Paludisphaera rhizosphaerae: one gene and its partner. Each later gene encodes a partner of the first gene's protein in a complex. Links are inferred from orthologs where the notes say so. Each region holds a gene or a part of one and is shown on either strand. Other genes may lie near its edges. The genes, in order: rpmE and rplC.

Region 1 (8,067 bases):
GAGGGGTGAGCGACCACGAACGATTCATCGCCCGATCCCACTCGAAACCAAAAGAAGCATCTGAATATGAAACTCTTCCGTTCCAGCAAGCTCCTGGCCCTGGCGATCGTCGCGGCCCTGCTGCCGCAAACGGCCTGGGCCCACTTCATCTGGCTCAAGGCCGAGGCCGGCGCCAAGCCCGGCGAAACGGTCTTCCGCGCGTTCTTCAATGAGGACCCCGAGCCCGACTCGTCGTTCCTGAAATACGTCAAGGATCTGCGGATCACGGCCGACGGCCAAACCATCCCGTCGGAAGTGGCCGCGGACTCGCGCAACGGCCTTTGGGTCGGCAAGCCGGCCACGTTCGTCGACGCCGAGCGCGACCTGGGCGTCATGACCAAGAACGACAAGTCCTACCGCCTCTTCTACACCGCTCGCGCCCAGACGGATGCCGTCGCCGACAGCGTCAAGGAGAACGGCGACAAGCTTCGCGTCCGCGTCGTGACCACGAGCACCGCGCCCGTCCTTGAGGTCCTCTTCAACGGCAAGCCCGTCGCCAAGGCCCGCGTGAAGGTCTATCCGGCCAAGGGCGAGTCGACCGAGGTGACGACCGACGAGCAGGGCCGCGTGGCCGTCGAAGGTCTCGCCGACGGCAAGGCTGCCGTCTGGGCGAACCACGTCGATGCGACCGCCGGCGACAAGGAAGGGAAGCCCTTCGCCGAGACTCGTTACTACGCCACGCTCAACTTCACCCCCGCCTCGACGCTGCTCGGCGGCAAGACCGCCCTGGAAGCGACGACGGTCGCCAACATCCCCGATCCGGCCGTCAACAGCTTCGGCGGCGCGGTGCTGGGCAAGTGGCTGTACATCTACGGCGGCCACATCGGCAAGACCCACTCGTACGACGTCAACACCACGGCCAAGCACTTCCGCCGCCTCAACCTGGAAGACGGCAAGACCTGGGAAGAGCTGCCGATGGAGAAGGACCTTCAGGGCCTCGGCCTGGTCAGCGACGGCAAGTACCTCTACCGCCTCGGCGGTATGGTCGCCTCGAACAAGTCTGGGGAGGAGCACGACCTGCACTCGGTCGCCGACTTCTCCCGATTCGATCCTGAGAGCAAGACCTGGACGGCCCTGACCCCGATGCCCGAAGCCCGTTCGACGCACGACGCCGTCGTGATCGGCCGGACGGTCTACGTCGCCGGCGGCTGGCACATGAAGGGGGGGGATGAGGAGTCGACGTTCCTCAAGGACGCCCTCGCGTTCAACCTCGACAAGCCTGAAGACGGCTGGAAGTCGATCCCCCAGCCCTTCCAGCGCCGGGCGCTTTCAGTGGCTTCACACAACGGCAAGCTCTACGTCCTCGGCGGCCTGGTCGGCGGCGGCATGACCGTCGATCGCAACGTCGACATCTACGACCCGGCCACCGGCGCCTGGTCGCAGGGCCCCGCCCTCGGCGGCGGCGGCCGCACCGAAGGCTTCGGGACCTCGGCCTTCGAGGTCGCCGGCCGGATCTACTACAGCGGCGCTTCGGGCCGGATCTTCCGCCTGAACGACGCCGGCGACGCCTGGGAAGCCATCGGCGGTTGGGGCCTCCCCCGGCTGACGCACCGGCTCCTGCCGGGCCTGAACGACACGATCATCGCCGTGGGCGGCAATGCTCGCGGCCAGGCTCAAACGCCGAACATCGAAGCCGTCCACATCGACACGGCCAAGCCGACGGCGACCGCCTCGAACTGATCGCATTCAGGACGAGTTGAAACCACTCGACGCCCCGTCGCCCAACTTCGGTCGAGGCTGCGGGGCATCGGTGTTTCCCCTGCGTCCTTCAGAGATTTGAGCTGCTTTCACCGCCCTGACGGGAACCCAGATCCTCCCTTCTCCCCTGGTGGGAGAAGGGAGGATTGGCGGGGCTTGCTGGGGTGGTCCTCAGCTCTTCCGCGCGGCTCGAATCACCCGCGGATACTTCTGCAGGTCGCAGATCGTCGGAAGCACCTCGTAATCCGATCGCTCCCCGATCAGCCGCCGGACGGCCTCGTCCTGATCGAAGCCGATTTCCATCATCAGGCGACCGCCCGGCTTGAGGAGGGGGGCAGCCTGATCGACGAGGCGGGCGATGACGTCCAGGCCGTCGGCACCGCCGTCCAGGGCGAGCCTCGGCTCGAAGTCGCGGACGCCAGGGTCCAGCTCATCAACGACGGCTGATGGAATATACGGCGGGTTGGAGACGATCACGTCGAACGGCCCGCGATCGGCGACCGGGGCCAGCAGGTCGCCCTGGAGGAATTCGATGCGATCGGCCACCTCGTGCCGTTCGGCGTTGCGACGGGCCACTGCGAGAGCATCGGGCGAGACGTCGATCGCCACGAATCGAGCCCCCGCACAGTGCTTGGCGGAGGCTACGGCGACGCATCCCGAGCCGGTCCCGACATCGACCGCCGAGGGCGATTCCAGCCCCTTCACCGCCGCGAGGAACTCCATCACCAGGAACTCGGTCTCGGGCCTCGGGATGAGCACGGCCGGCGAGACGTCGAACCGAAGCGAGTAGAATTCCTTGCGACCCACGAGATAGGCGACGGGAGCCCCTTCGGCGCGACGACGCACCAGATCGCGATACTTGCCGCGGGCCGACTCGCCGACGATTTCCTCGTAGTGGGTGTAGAGCTGCACGCGCTCGTAGTCGAGGACGTGGGCGAGCATCACCTCGGCGTCGAGGCGGGGGCTATCCGATCCGCGCTTCTTGAGGAACTCGGCCGTCCAGGCAAGGAGCCGGCCGATGGTCCAATCGTCGTCGGAACGTCGAGGGGACTCGCCGGCCGTCGCGGGTTCTTGGGAATCGGGCCGCATGCCGCCCCTCTCTCCGTGGGGTTCGTTCCGATCAGAGGTCGCCCAGTTGCTCGCGGCGATCGTGCTCAACCAGCGCCTTCAGGAGGTCGAGCATGTCCCCCTGGATCACCTGGTCAAGATTGTAGAGCGTCAGGCCGATCCGGTGGTCGGTCACGCGGTTCTGCGGGAAATTGTAAGTGCGGATCCGCTGCGAGCGATCCCCAGAACCGATCAGCGTCCGCCGCGCCTGGTCGCGTTCCGACCGGGTCCGTTCCTGGAGCTGCTCGTAGATCCGCGAGCGCAGGACGCGGAACGCCTTGGCCTTGTTCTTGTGCTGGCTGCGCTCATCGCGGCAGTTGACGACGATCCCGGTCGGGAGGTGCGTCAGCCGGACGCCGCTCTCGACCTTGTTCTGGTGCTGACCGCCGGGACCGCCAGAGCACATCAGGTCGATGCGGACGTCCTCGGGCCGGATGTCGATCTCGACGTCCTCGGGCTCGGGGAGGACGGCGACGGTCGCGGCCGAGGTGTGGATGCGTCCCTGGGCCTCGGTCTGCGGCACGCGCTGGACGCGATGGCCGCCGCTCTCGAACTGGAGGAGCCGGAAGGCGCCCTCGCCGGCGACGCTGAAGGAGACCTCACGGAAGCCGCCCAGCTCAGTCGGCTCCATGTCGATCAGCTCGAACTTCCAGCCCATCGTCTCAGCGAACCGGCGATACATCTCGTAGAGGTCGCGGGCGAAGAGCGCAGCCTCGTCGCCGCCCGTGCCGGCGCGGATTTCCATGATGAGCGCGGCATGATCCGCGCCCGATTCTCGGTCGTAGAGGAGGTTGCGCAGGGCCTCCGCGTCGACCTCCCGGCGCTCGCGGAGGCCGGCGAGTTCACCCTCGGCGTACTCCTTCATCTCGGCGTCGCGCTCGGCGTCGAGGAGTGTCTCGGCCTCGTCGATCAGGCGGCCGAGTTCAAGGTAGCGCCCGTAAAGGGTGGCCACCTTGGCAATTTTCCCCCGCTCGCGCGAGAGCGCCGTGACGCGGACGGGATCGACGGCCACGGCCGGGTCGACGAGTTCCCGCTCGATCTCCTGGAAGCGACGGTAGTCGGCCTGGAGCTTCTCAAACACGCGAGGGACGACCCGATGGGGTTCTCGAAAGACCTATGTTCAGCAAGCCAGCGCTATGGAAGCGAAACGGCCCGGCGGGGACGAGAACGTCCCGCGGGCCGTTGCCTAAAATCGAGGCGAGTCGAAACTACGCCTTGGCGGGCTCGGCGGCCTTCTTGGCCTTGCCGTAGGTCCCCTGGAACTTCTTGTTGAACTTGTCGACTCGACCGGCCGCGTCGACGAACTTCACCGAGCCGGTGAAGAACGGGTGGCACTTCGAGCAGACTTCCACGACGATCTTGGGCTTGGTGCTGCGGGTCTGGAAGGTGTTGCCGCAGCCGCAGCTGACCGTGGAATCGACGTACTTGGGGTGGATGCCGTCTTTCATCGCCGTTCGTCTTTTCTCGTATGAGAGTTTGTTCCAAAAGGGCCGGGGACTATCCCCTTCCTTGCCTCTTGTGAACCGACTCTGAGTGGCGGCCGGCCCCAAGGAAGGAGTCCGGACCGAAGCAGACACTGTAACACAAACGATCGGCCGGCCCCAAGGTCAGTTGGAGACGCCGAGTCGCTGGCGGACGTCCTTTTCCACCTGCTCATAGGTGAACTGGTTGTCCACGTCTTCCATGGTGAACCTGGCGATCTCTTTACCGTCGGGTCCATAGAGGAATACGGCGGGGATGGCGCTGATGTTCAACTTGTCGAAGCCGACGCCGAACTCCTCCTTCAGGAGGACGTTGGTGAAAGTCGCCTTCTTTTCGCGGAGAAACTTCTCAGCGTCGGCGACCGCCTTGGAATCTTCGTAGTCGTCGAGCGACAGCGAGACGACGGCCAGCCCCTTGTCGCCGTACTTGTGGTACATCTCGACGAGGTGGGGGAAGTTCTGCTTGCAAGGGCCGCAAGTGGTGGCCCAGGCGTCGACGATCGTAAACTTCGCGTCCTTGGTGGAGGCGAGGTGCTTCTGGAAATCGGCCCACGTGAGTTGACGGAGCGTCACCGCGTCGGTCTTCGTATCGCCGGCGCGACCGAAGCACGCGAGCGAGGCGACCAGGCAGACCGAGAGCAGGGCGGATTTGCGGATCATGGCCACAGGTTCCTCGATCGGGTGAAGCGAAGCGAGCCGTCGGACCAAAAGGTCCGACGGCCCGAGAGTTTCAGTTGGTCGCCTTGAAGGCGTCCCGACTCACTTCTTGTAGCCGATGCCGCACCCCGGGGCCTTGGTCTCGGTGACTTCCGGGGTCTTGCCGGCGAGAAGGGCGTCAACGGCGTCCTTCACGTAGTGCTTGCTGACCTTCTCTTCCTTCGGGTTGTCATCGAAGGCGCCGATGTACTGGACGTTGCGATTCTTGTCCAGGACGAAGAAGGTCGGGGTGGTCTTGGCGCCGTAGGCCTTGCCGATGGCCTGGGTCTCGTCGTGGCCGTACAGGTAGTTGATCTTGGCGTCGTTCTTGTCGGCGATCCGCTTGGCGACGGCCGGGAGCTTGTCGCCTTCCTGGTCGGCGACGCAAACGCCGACGACGGTGACGCCCTTGTCCTTGTAGGCGGTGGTGAACTCGTTGAGGCGGTCCTCAACGCCCAGAACGGCCGGGCAGTGGTTGGCGAGGAAGACGAGGACGACGACGTCGTCCTTCAGGTCCGAAAGGGTCAGGCTGGCCTGCTCGCCGGTCGCCGAAACGGCCGGGATGCCCGAGAAGACCGGAGCCTTGTCGCCGATCTTCACCTTGTCGTTGGCGAACGCCGGGGTCGCCAGGGCTGCGACGACCAAGCCGAGAAGAACTTTCCGCATCGAGGCTGACTCCGTCTGGGGTGTGAGGTCTGGGCCGGGCGTCCTCCGCGCGACTCCCGCCCACATGACGAACCACCGATCGGTCGAGGCGAGAGCCGCCGGACGACGACGAACCCTCGGAACGCTCAGCTTTCTGAAGAAAGCGTTATAGCTGGTCTACACGGCTTGCCGTTTTCGAGAGCTCCGTCCGCTTCGACCCTCTGCGGATGTCCGGACGCCCTCGGGATGCTTCGATCGACCGATTATAAGACCGTGATAGGGCCAGTCAACAACTCAGCCGCACCGGCGCAGGGTCGACCCAAGCCTGCCGCCTCGCATCATTCGCTTCACCGAGGCCGCTCTCAGTGGCGCCGGGCGCTCCAGGAGAGGGAGTTCGCGATCGAGTGCCGGACTGCGGGGTGGAACAGGACGGGATACGATTCGGAGCCGGTCCGGAGATAGACGACCCTCCCCTTGCCGACGGTCCAGGTCAGGCCGCTGCGGACGGTCTCCCCGCGCTCCCAGGTCGACACGAAGACGACGGTTTCAGGCTCGGGAACTGCGAACGGCTCAGAGAACATGTCAGTCTTGGGAATGGTGAAGGGAACGATTCCCGCGGCGATGGGATGGTCGGGAGCCCTCACCGCGACGAACTCCGGCCGGCCGTCCTCGCGCCAGCTGGCAGGCTCGCAGGGGGTCCCCGACATCAAAAGTCGGAACGGCTTGCTGCCGCAAGAGGCGTAGAGCGCCACAAGGCCGAGCCGACCGTCGCGGACGCGGGCGGCGACCGCCTCGGCGCGATCGTCGGGAAGTTCGTCGTGACGGGCCCGACCCCACCAGAGGAGGACGTCGGTGTCGTCGAGGGCCTGATCGGCGAGCCCCGCTTGAGGCTCGTCGAGCCGCGCCCGGGTGATTCGAAAATCGGAATGACGAGCCAGTCCCTCCGCCAGAGCCGCGTCGACCCCCTTGGGATAGACGGACGCCGACGACTCGCCCTCGCACCAGATCCGCACGCGGACAGGCTTGGACGTCTGAGCGTAAACAGAAGCCGACGCGGATACGCAGGCGATCAGACAAAAGGCCGACGCGAAATCACGCACGAACAATCGGCGGGCAAGAATCACCGAGATCCTCCTGGAGGGGGTCCAGGTTTCGGGCGGGGGCGATGGCGGGAAATCAAACCTAGGTGGGATGAGAGCGCGTCCGCACCGGGATCGCCGCTTTCACACGTCCGATGATAAACGTCGAGAGACGTGCATTCAACCGAATTCCAACGGGATTCGTGCAAGAACGCACGAACGGCCGGGCTCGCCTGCGATTCGCGGCGGAGCCCGGCCGTGGTGGTTCTCATCTCAGGTTTCGGCGATCGAGGTCAACGGCCGTTGAAGCGGACGTCCTCGATCATGTCCTCCTGAGCGTGCTCGATGAAGTGCCAGGAGCATTCGTCGGCAACGACCTTGAGGAACTTGCTCTTGAAGGTCGGCTCGCCCACGCCGGAATCCATCGGGATCGGCCCGCGCTTGGGGAACTCGGACTCCTGGTAGTCGTCGTAGATCGACTCCGACTCCTTCTCCTGGTCGGTCAGCGGCTTCCCCTTGCTGTTGGTGGGGTACTTCAGCTCGAACGCCTGGATATGGACCTTGGCCTTCCCCTGGAGGACGTTGAGGTCGCCCGGGTGCCGGGTCTCGAAGTTCTCCACTTCCAGAACGACCACCACGTCCGCCTCGAAGTCGCGGGCGGCCTGGACTGGGTCGGACCACTTGGGATGGGCTTCGATCCAGTCGCCGGCCTTCTCGCTTTCGACCATCGTGATCTTCTTGTTCTTCTTCAGATCACTGATGAACTGCCGGGAGAGGTCGCGTTCGAGGCCCGGGAATCGGCTCAACGTCCCCGCATCCGCGGCGGTCAGGACGACGACCTTCTTCCCCTTCAGCGAAGGCCCGGGCGCGGGGATCGTCGGCTCATAGGGCTGGAGGAAGTACATCAGGGTCCGCGGGTCGCAGCCCGCGAGGGTCAGCAGCAGGGCGAAGGCCACCGCGTGGGCGGAGAGACGTCGCATCCTCGTCATCGTACGGGGGGTCATTGGCCGCCCCCTCCTTCCTTGGTTCGGGCGTGGGCCGGGTCGGGCCTGAAACCGGCGCCGCGCCGGCGGGGGCCATGTCGGCCGGGCCGTCAAGAAATCGCATCAACCAGAATGCGGAACCCACCAGGACCAGCAGGAACAGCAGGCCCACCAGCGGCGTCCCCGGCGAGCGAAAGCCGATCGGCAGTCGCGTCCAGACGCCCAGCATCAACCAGACGACCAAAGGCCCGGCCAGCACGCCCAGCAGAGCCCCCGCGGGGTTGGCCCGCCAGGCTCGAACCAGTCGCCCCCGCGTCGTCTCGGCCACGGCGGTCGTCG
Region 2 (7,954 bases), on another replicon or contig:
GCCGGAAGCTCGACCGCTTCTGCAGCTGTTCGGCGATGTCCTCGCTGATCAGCTGGGCGTCGATCTCAGGACGGCCGACTTCGACGATCTTGATCTCGATCCGGCGGCCGGTGAGGTTCTGCAGCTCCTCCTGGAGCTTCTCGACCTCGGCCCCCTTGCGGCCGATCACGACGCCGGGACGGGCCGTCGACAGCAGCACCGTGACCGCGTCCCGCGTTCGCTCGATCTCGATCTTGGGGATGCCGGCGAAGCCGTACTTGTTCTTGATGAACTTCCGGATCTTGAAGTCCTCGACCAGCAGGTCGCTGAACTCGTGCTTGGAGGCGTACCAGCGGCTCCGCCAGTCCTCCATCACGCCCACCCGGAACCCGGTCGGTCGCACCTTCTGGCCCATCGCTCAGCGTCCCCCGCCTTGTTGGATTCGCATCTCGTTTCCTCGCGTCTCGTCGTCCTCGGCGGGAATCGCCCGGCCGGGGCCTCGCGGTCGGCTCACTCCTCGTCGAACTTCGAGTAGTCCTCGAGCCCCACGATGATATGGCTGCTGCGGCGGCGGATCAGGTAGGCCATGCCCCGAGCCCGCGGCATCAGCCGCTTGAACATCGGGCCCCCCTCGCCCCGGGCGTCCACGACCACCAGGTCGCCCACCCGCTTCACCCCCCGGTCCTCGGCGTTGGCCATGGCGCTCTTCAGCACCTTCTCGACCAGCCGGGCGCCGCGGTGGGGCATGTACTTCAAAACGTCCAGCGCATCGTCGGCGTACTTCCCGCGGATCAGGTCCAACAGCGGCATGACCTTCCGCACCGAGATGCGAGCGAAACGGTGGCTGGCCGTGTATTCGGCGACTGTGCTGCTCATACCGGGGTCTCGCTTTCAGTCCGACGGGGCGGGGCCGGCCCCGCCGTCCTCGACCTTTCTCGTCTTCGATCCAATGTTTCAGGAGGCCGGGAAAGGCCGCCTCGTATTACTTGCGGGCGCCCTTGGCGGCCTTGCCGCCGTGGCTGCGGAAGGTCCGCGTCGGGGCGAACTCGCCGAGCTTGTGGCCCACCATGTCCTCGGTCACGTAGAGCTTCACGAACGTCTTGCCGTTGTGAATCGCGAAGTTCTTGCCGATGAACTCAGGCACGATGGTGCAGGACCGCGCCCACGTCTTGATCGGCTCGCGGCTCCCCGAGGCGTCGGACTTGGCAGCCTTCTCAAGCAGCCGCTCAACGACGTACGGCCCCTTCTTCAGCGAACGTCCCATGTCTGCGTCTTCCCTTTGATTGCGATGTCGGTCGGCCAGGAGGCGGTCGGGTGAGGGCCCCGCCGCCTCGGGCGGGGCTCGCGGTCAGATCTTCAACTGGCCGTAGCGGACGCTGGTGCGACGGCGGATGATCATCTTGTTCGACTGCTTGCGACGACGACGGGTCTTCCCGCCCTTCGCCAGCACGCCCGTCGGCGACTGCGGCGTGTGGCCCTTCGACCGACCTTCGCCGCCGCCCATCGGATGGTCGACCGGGTTCATCGCCATGCCGCGGACGTGCGGCCGTCGGCCCAGCCAGCGCTTCCGGCCGGCCTTGCCCAGGCGGATGTTCATGTGGTCGGCGTTCCCGACCACGCCGATCGTCGCCCGGCAGGTCGACGGGATTCGGCGAACCTCGCCCGAGGGCAGCGTGATCTGGGCCCAGTCGCCTTCGCGGGCGGTGAGCGTCGCCGAGACGCCGGCCGACCGGCAGAGCTTGGCCCCGCCGCCGGGCTGCATCTCGAGGTTGTGGATCGACATGCCGGTCGGGATCTTCGACAGCGGCAGGCAGTTCCCCAGCTTGGGCTCGGCGTCGGGGCCCGAGGCGACGGCCATGCCGGCCTTCAAACCTTCGGGGGCCACGATGTACCGCTTCTGGCCGTCCGGGTAGACGATCAGCGCGATCCGGGCCGAGCGGTTGGGGTCGTATTCAATGTGGGTCACCTGGGCGACCTGGCCGTCGCGGTCGTTGCGCCGGAAGTCGATGATCCGGTACATCCGCTTGTGGCCGCCGCCGCGGTGGCGGGCCGTGATGAAGCCCTGGTTGTTCCGGCCGCCGGTCTTCTTCAGCGGTTCGGTCAGCGACTTCTCAGGCTTCTTGTTCTTGTCGGTCAGTTCCGAGAAGTCGGAGACCGACGCGTTGCGGCGGCCCGGACTGGTCGGCTTGTAGTAGCGGATGCCCATCGCTTATTCCTCTCGAGGGGACTGGCCTGCGGCCGGCGCCCCTCGCTCGTCTTCGCGGCGTCGGTGGTCCCGGGGGGCGGGCGACCGGGCCCGCCGCGTCCCATCCTTCAGCTGATCAATAGAAGTCGATCCGGTAGTCGTCGTGGAGGGCGACGATCGCCTTCTTCCAGCTCCGGGTGCGGCCCTGCTGGAGGCGGACCCGCCGCAGCTTGCCCTTGCGGTTCTGGGTCCGGACGTCCTTCACCTTGACGTTGAACAGGGCCTCGACGGCCTCCTTGATCTCCGTCTTGCCGGCGAGCTGGTTGACCTCGAAGGTGTAGGCGTTGTGCCGTTCCGAGAGGTGCGTCGCCTTCTCAGTGATCAGAGGCCGGACGACCACCTGGTGGGGGTCGAGGGCGGGGCCTTTACGGGTGTAGGCCGGAGCCCGGCGGAGCGTAACCATGGAATCAGGCCTCCACGGCGCGACGCGCCGGCTGGGACTTCACGCGTTCGATCAGGGCCGCCAGCGCCTCACGGGTGAGGATCAGGTAGCGCTGCTTGAGCACGTCGTAGGTGTTGAACTCGGCGACCGGCGCCACCTGCACGCCCTCGATGTTCCGGGCGCTGCGGTAGAGCGTCGGGTCGGCGGCGGGGAGGCCCAGCAGGATCGAACGGCCTTCCAGGGTCCGCCGCGAGGCGACGGCCTTGGTCTCGCCGACGGCCTCGGCCGCTTCGGCCTCGGTCAGGTCGGGCCGACGGATGGCCTTGAGGGCCTTGGCGACCACCTGGGTCTTGGGGGCGTCCAGCTTCAGGCCGTCGATCACCAGCGCCTGGCCGTCCTGGAACTTGGAGAGCAGGGCCATCCGGACGGCGGCCCGCACGGCCCGCTTGGGGATGCTGTAGCGGTAGTCGCGGTTGCGGCGGGCGAAGGCGACGCCGCCGCCCTTCCGCTTGTTGGTCCGCTTGGCGCCGGCGCGGGCGTTGCCGGTCCCCTTCTGGCGGAACAGCTTCTTGCCCGACCCGGCGACGTCGGCCCGGCCCCGCGTGTTGACGGTGCCGACCCGGCGGGCGGCCAGGTGCATCAGGACGACGTCGTGAAGGAGCTGCTTGTTGACCTCGCCGCCGAACGCGGCGGGGTCGACCTGCTCGTCGCCCACTTTGGCGCCGTCGACGTTGTAAACGGGAATCGTCAGCATGGCGGTCGCTTCCAATTTCGGAGGGTCCGGTCCGCGAACCCGGCTCAGGCCTTGTTGGTCTGACGGACGGTCAGGTAGCCGCCGTTGGGGCCGGGAACGGCGCCGCGGAGCAGCAACAGGTTGTTGGCCGGGTCGATCCGGACCACTTCGAGGTTCCGCACGGTCACCTGGGCGTTCCCGAACTGACCCGGCTTGCGGATGCCCTTACGGGTCCGCGACGGGTCGGCGCTGGGGCCGGAGGAGCCGGGATGGCGGTGCATCCGCTTAACGCCGTGGGTCGCCCGCAGGCCGCGGAACCCGTGCCGCTTGATGACGCCGCTGAAACCGCGACCCTTGCTGGTCCCGGTGACGTCGACGTTCTTGATCTCGTTGAACACCTCGACGGTCAGCTTGAGGCCCGGCTGCACGTCGACGGCCGACTCCTGGCGGATCTCGCGGATGTACCGCTTGGGCTCGGCGTCGACCTTCTTGGCGTGGCCCCGCTCCGCCTGGGTGGCGTTCTTCCGCTTCTTGTCGTCGAAGCCGAGCTGAACCGCGTGGTAGCCGTCGACCTCGTCGGTGCGGACCTGAAGCACGGTGCAGGGGCCGCACTCAAGAACCGTGATCGGGACGGCGGTGCCGTCCTCCTGGAAGATCTGGGTCATGCCGATCTTCCGTCCCAGCAGTCCCACTCGCATCGTCGAACTCCGTGTGCAACCGGTGGCGGCGCTACCGCCGGCCGATGCCGGGGCCCGAAGCAAGTGCTTCCGAGACGCCGGCGGGCCTCGCGGCGAGGCGTGTTCCAATTCAACCTGGGGTGGGGAGGCGGGCTTCGGCGGGAGGGTCGCAGCCAGGCTTATCGGCGATCCCTAATCCGGCGTCGGGGCTGTCTCTCGGCCGAGGGCCGATTGAGGCGTCCGACGCGTCCGGACGTGCACGTACCAGTCGTACGCGGTCCGGGAAGCCATGAACCCGAAGCGACGACTTTACCAGCCGCCGCCCGGAATTTGCAAGCGTTTCTTTCTTTTATACCGCTCGCTCGGCCCGGGCGCTCAGGCGCCGGCCGGCGAGGCCTTGATCTTGATGTCCACGCCCGCGGGCAGGCTCAGCTTGTTCAAGGCGTCAATGGTCTTGTTCGTCGGCTGAACGATGTCGATCAGTCGCTTGTGGGTCCGGATCTCAAACTGCTCCCGCGACTTCTTGTCGATGTGCGGGCTGCGGAGCACGGTGTACCGCTCGATCCGCGTCGGGAGGGGGATCGGTCCGTGCACGATGGCTTCGGTCCGCTTCGCCGTGTCGACGATGTCTTTGGCAGACTGGTCCAGGATGGTGTGATCGTATGCTTCCATCCGGATCCGAATGCGTTCGTTGCTGATGCCCGCCACCGCAATCACGTCCTTCCCGAAACCCGGCCGACCCGGGGCGAGTCCGTCTCGCCCAAATCGCACGTCACGCAGGAAAGTAAGAGTGTATCGCGACCCCCCCAGGGCGTCAACGGCCGGCATCGCCCTTTTTTCATGGAATTTTCGCTGCGACCCTCACGCGGAGCTCTCCATCACGCTTGGCATCGTGATCGTTCCACTTGACGCGGCGGCGTCTTACGTTTCGAGCAGCCAGTGGGCTCGACGGCCCGCGGAATGGATCGAACACCAGGAGCCTCGCGATGTTCCGGCCCCGCTTGTCGCCCGTCTGGGTCCATCCGTCAGCCCCTCGCGCCGCCGCCAGGCCGGGCCGTCGGCCGCGGCTCGTGGCTCGGGCGGAGGCCCTGGAAGCCCGAGCGTTGTTGACCACCTACACCATGCCTCTGGTCAACAACACCCACCTCGACGCCTCGAAGCATCCCGTCTACGTCGGCGGATTCTCGACGGCGAGCGGGCTGACCCTGCAGCCGGGCGCGACGGCCGGGCAGTTGGTCTTCGGCCCGGCGGGGAACACGGATCTCGAGGTCGACAGCTATCCCGTCGGCGGGGGCGCCGGCCAGTTCAGCTCGATCGTCTTCGACTCTTCGCAGCCCATCGACGGCGGCCGGATCTACTTCTACGTGATGGGTACGAACCAGGCGGGGCCGACCTTCCCGTTCGGGCAGCAGCCTTCGTATTCTTCACAATACATGTTTGAGTACGTCGAGCTGACCGAGCCCGCGACCGGCGGCTTGCCGACCATCAACCTCTCGACGGTCGACGCCTTCAACTTCCCGCTCACGCTGACGCCTCATAACGCGGCTGGGGACTACCTCGGCCAGGTCGGCCAGCCCTTGCAGGGGGCGAGCGCTAACCGATCGGCGATCGCCAGGGCGTACACGGCCTTCATGACCGTGCCCGGGCGCGAGGCCTACAAGTCTCTCAAGGTGGACGCCTCGCAGCAGCTTTTGAACCCATACACATACCTGATGCAGACCTCCGGGACGAACCCGCTCCCGTCGAAGACCACGGACCCGCTGAACACGGTCTTCGACACGTCTCTGAATACGCTCTTCGCCTCGAGCGGCTGGAGCGTGACGGGCTCGGACGGGCACGTGTACGTCGCGAAGAAGGGGACGTATCAGTACGGGAGCTTGCGAAATCCCGTCTTCCCCTGGCGACTCGTCAAACTCGAGGGGCTGGAGTTCAAGGGGAACGGCGACAAGCTACACGTCTTCAACCCAGTGGGCGTGAACGTGGCGGTCGGGGCCAACGGCCAGGCCATCACAGCGAGCACGACGCTTCGCTCGACGCCCGCCTTCCTCCGAGGGAGGGCCCGGGGCGGGCTCCGAGGGGAGAACTCCGCGCAGTTGAACAAGATCACGCTCACGAACGCCCCGGCGGCGGGAACGCTGGAAGTGGGGATGTACGTCTTCGGTCAGTATTTCGACCAGAAGGACGGCAAGGCGACCAACTACATCACGGGGATTTCCCGCGACTGGTCGGGGAACACCGTGGTGACGCTGAAGCACGCTCTGCCGTGGGCCGTGACCAACGATCAGGTCGTTTTCTCGCCAATCCCCGACCTGTCGATCATGAAGGCGTCGAGCGGGGCGATGACCTTCGGCGCTTCGGGCTTCTTCGCCGACGCCGCGACTCAGGGCGTGACCGGAAGCGAGGCCACGGTCCTGCTGAACATCGAGAACCAGATCGACTCGGCCCTGAACCGAGGTGTGGCCGTCGTGCCGAGCGTCCAGGGCATGCCGGGCCCGTTGACTCCCTCGCAAACGGGCTACGCCAGCCAGTACTGGGGGACCGAGTCCAACTGGTATCCGGCGAGCCAGACGCAGAACGAGTTTGCCCTCTTCATGCACACCGCGACCATCAACAACTCCGCGATCTTCGTCCGCCCGACCAATCCGGCGTCGACGAAGACCGGCGCCCCGATGGGAATGGCCTACGGCTTCAGCTACGACGAGAACCCCGGCCCCGTCCCCCCCGCGCCGGCCGGCCAGGCCCAGGTCCCCTCGAAGTTCGACCCCGTCCCGTCCGCGACGACGACCATCACCATCACACTGGGGCCGTGGTGATTTCGGTTGACGACGCTGGCCCAGCCTCTCGGTGTTCAGACGATGATGGCGGTCCCGACCGAACTCGTCCCCGAGGTGCGAGCCTTGCTGGCTCGTAAGAAACAGGGGGCTTGATCTTCAACCACAAAAGCTGGGGGGGGTCGTAGGCCCACATAGGCCGCCGATCGCGCGACACGCGTGCGGCTATCCCGCGACCGCCTTTTTCACCTACGACGATTTTCGACTTCGGACTCGCCCCCCACGAGCCAGTGGTCGGGAAGAACGTAGCATGACAGCCCGCCGAGGTTCCGTCAAAGCTCGTTACACATTCCTCCCGAACTGGATGTCCAGCGTCCGCAGATACGTCTGCAAGCCGGCGTCCTGGATGGGGAGGAGGTAGGCGGGGACGCCGGACTCGTTGTAGTGGGAGTGCCAGAGGCCGGGAGGGGTGACGAAGGCCGAGGCCGAATGCCAGTCCACGCGGATTGGGTCGACGATTCGGCCGTCGGCGCCGAGTTCCTGGCCGACGAGGGTGTAGCAGCCGGGCTTGGCGTCGAGGATCAGGTCGAGCGCCACCGACTGGTGCCGGTGCGGGGCCTGCACGGCGGCCACCGGGAGGATGCCGAACATCGCCCAGAGCGTCGGCGTGACGGTCCGGGTCAGCGGGCACGATTTGTTCGCCAGCAGCACGCTGACGCGGTTGCGGTTCTTGGCGTGGGGGTCGGCCTCGGCCCTGGCGAGTTCGGCCCTGGCCTCCGCGGCGGGGTAGAGGGTGGGGCGGAACGTGGGGGTCTCCACCTTCGCGCCCAGGTAGCGAACCATCGGCTCGTCGTGGACCCAGTACAGCGCGGCGTCCTCGTCGGCGAAGTGGACCGCGTCGTCGCCGGCCGGGAGCGTGACGAAATCGCCGGTGCTCCACGGGAAGACTTTGGCGCCGAAATCGGTCCGCCCCCGCCCACGCATCACGTAGTAAAGCTGTGACGACGCATTCGGCCGAACGCGGATCGACTCGCCCGGCAGGATGTGCATGAAGCTGGCGAGCAGGCTCGGGCTCGTCGCCGGCCCGGGCTGGCCGAGCTTCTCGCTTAGGTCGAGCGGGATGATTCCCGTCGGTCCCTGTTCGTGCAGCGAGGCGGGGAAGTCGGC

Evidence for each region.
Region 2: rpmE (region 1) and rplC share a complex: the UniProt entries of both Bacillus subtilis proteins name them as parts of the 50S ribosomal subunit. The link is inferred for Paludisphaera rhizosphaerae from one-to-one orthologs.

Annotation. Positions count from the first base shown.
Region 1 is NZ_JAALCR010000001.1:87,275-95,341, reverse strand. The notes cover bases 2,673-5,672. They hold rpmE (50S ribosomal protein L31), read right to left. Parts: upstream 4,293-5,672; coding sequence 4,053-4,292; downstream 2,673-4,052. Other genes in these bases: G5C50_RS00455 (redoxin family protein), read right to left, coding at 5,085-5,672; G5C50_RS00460 (TlpA family protein disulfide reductase), read right to left, coding at 4,452-4,985; prfA (peptide chain release factor 1), read right to left, coding at 2,858-3,925; prmC (peptide chain release factor N(5)-glutamine methyltransferase), read right to left, coding at 2,673-2,826. Outside these bases: G5C50_RS00485 (hypothetical protein), read left to right, coding at 1-9; G5C50_RS00480 (galactose oxidase), read left to right, coding at 67-1,719; more of prmC, read right to left, coding at 1,909-2,672; more of G5C50_RS00455, read right to left, coding at 5,673-5,687; G5C50_RS00450 (ThuA domain-containing protein), read right to left, coding at 6,029-6,790; G5C50_RS00445 (hypothetical protein), read right to left, coding at 7,039-7,725; G5C50_RS32480 (DUF2752 domain-containing protein), read right to left, coding at 7,628-8,067. UniProt on the Bacillus subtilis protein: Binds the 23S rRNA. While neither of the L31 paralogs is essential, this protein seems to function as the main L31 protein.
Region 2 is NZ_JAALCR010000008.1:230,307-238,260, forward strand. What follows is about bases 2,222-5,108. They hold rplC (50S ribosomal protein L3), read right to left. Parts: upstream 4,038-5,108; coding sequence 3,405-4,037; downstream 2,222-3,404. Other genes in these bases: rplW (50S ribosomal protein L23), read right to left, coding at 2,301-2,627; rplD (50S ribosomal protein L4), read right to left, coding at 2,632-3,360; rpsJ (30S ribosomal protein S10), read right to left, coding at 4,392-4,724; G5C50_RS12760 (glycoside hydrolase 64/thaumatin family protein), read left to right, coding at 5,003-5,108. In the rest of the region: rpsC (30S ribosomal protein S3), read right to left, coding at 1-394; rplV (50S ribosomal protein L22), read right to left, coding at 490-855; rpsS (30S ribosomal protein S19), read right to left, coding at 962-1,243; rplB (50S ribosomal protein L2), read right to left, coding at 1,328-2,185; more of G5C50_RS12760, read left to right, coding at 5,109-6,829; G5C50_RS12765 (cupin domain-containing protein), read right to left, coding at 7,130-7,954. UniProt on the Bacillus subtilis protein: One of the primary rRNA binding proteins, it binds directly near the 3'-end of the 23S rRNA, where it nucleates assembly of the 50S subunit.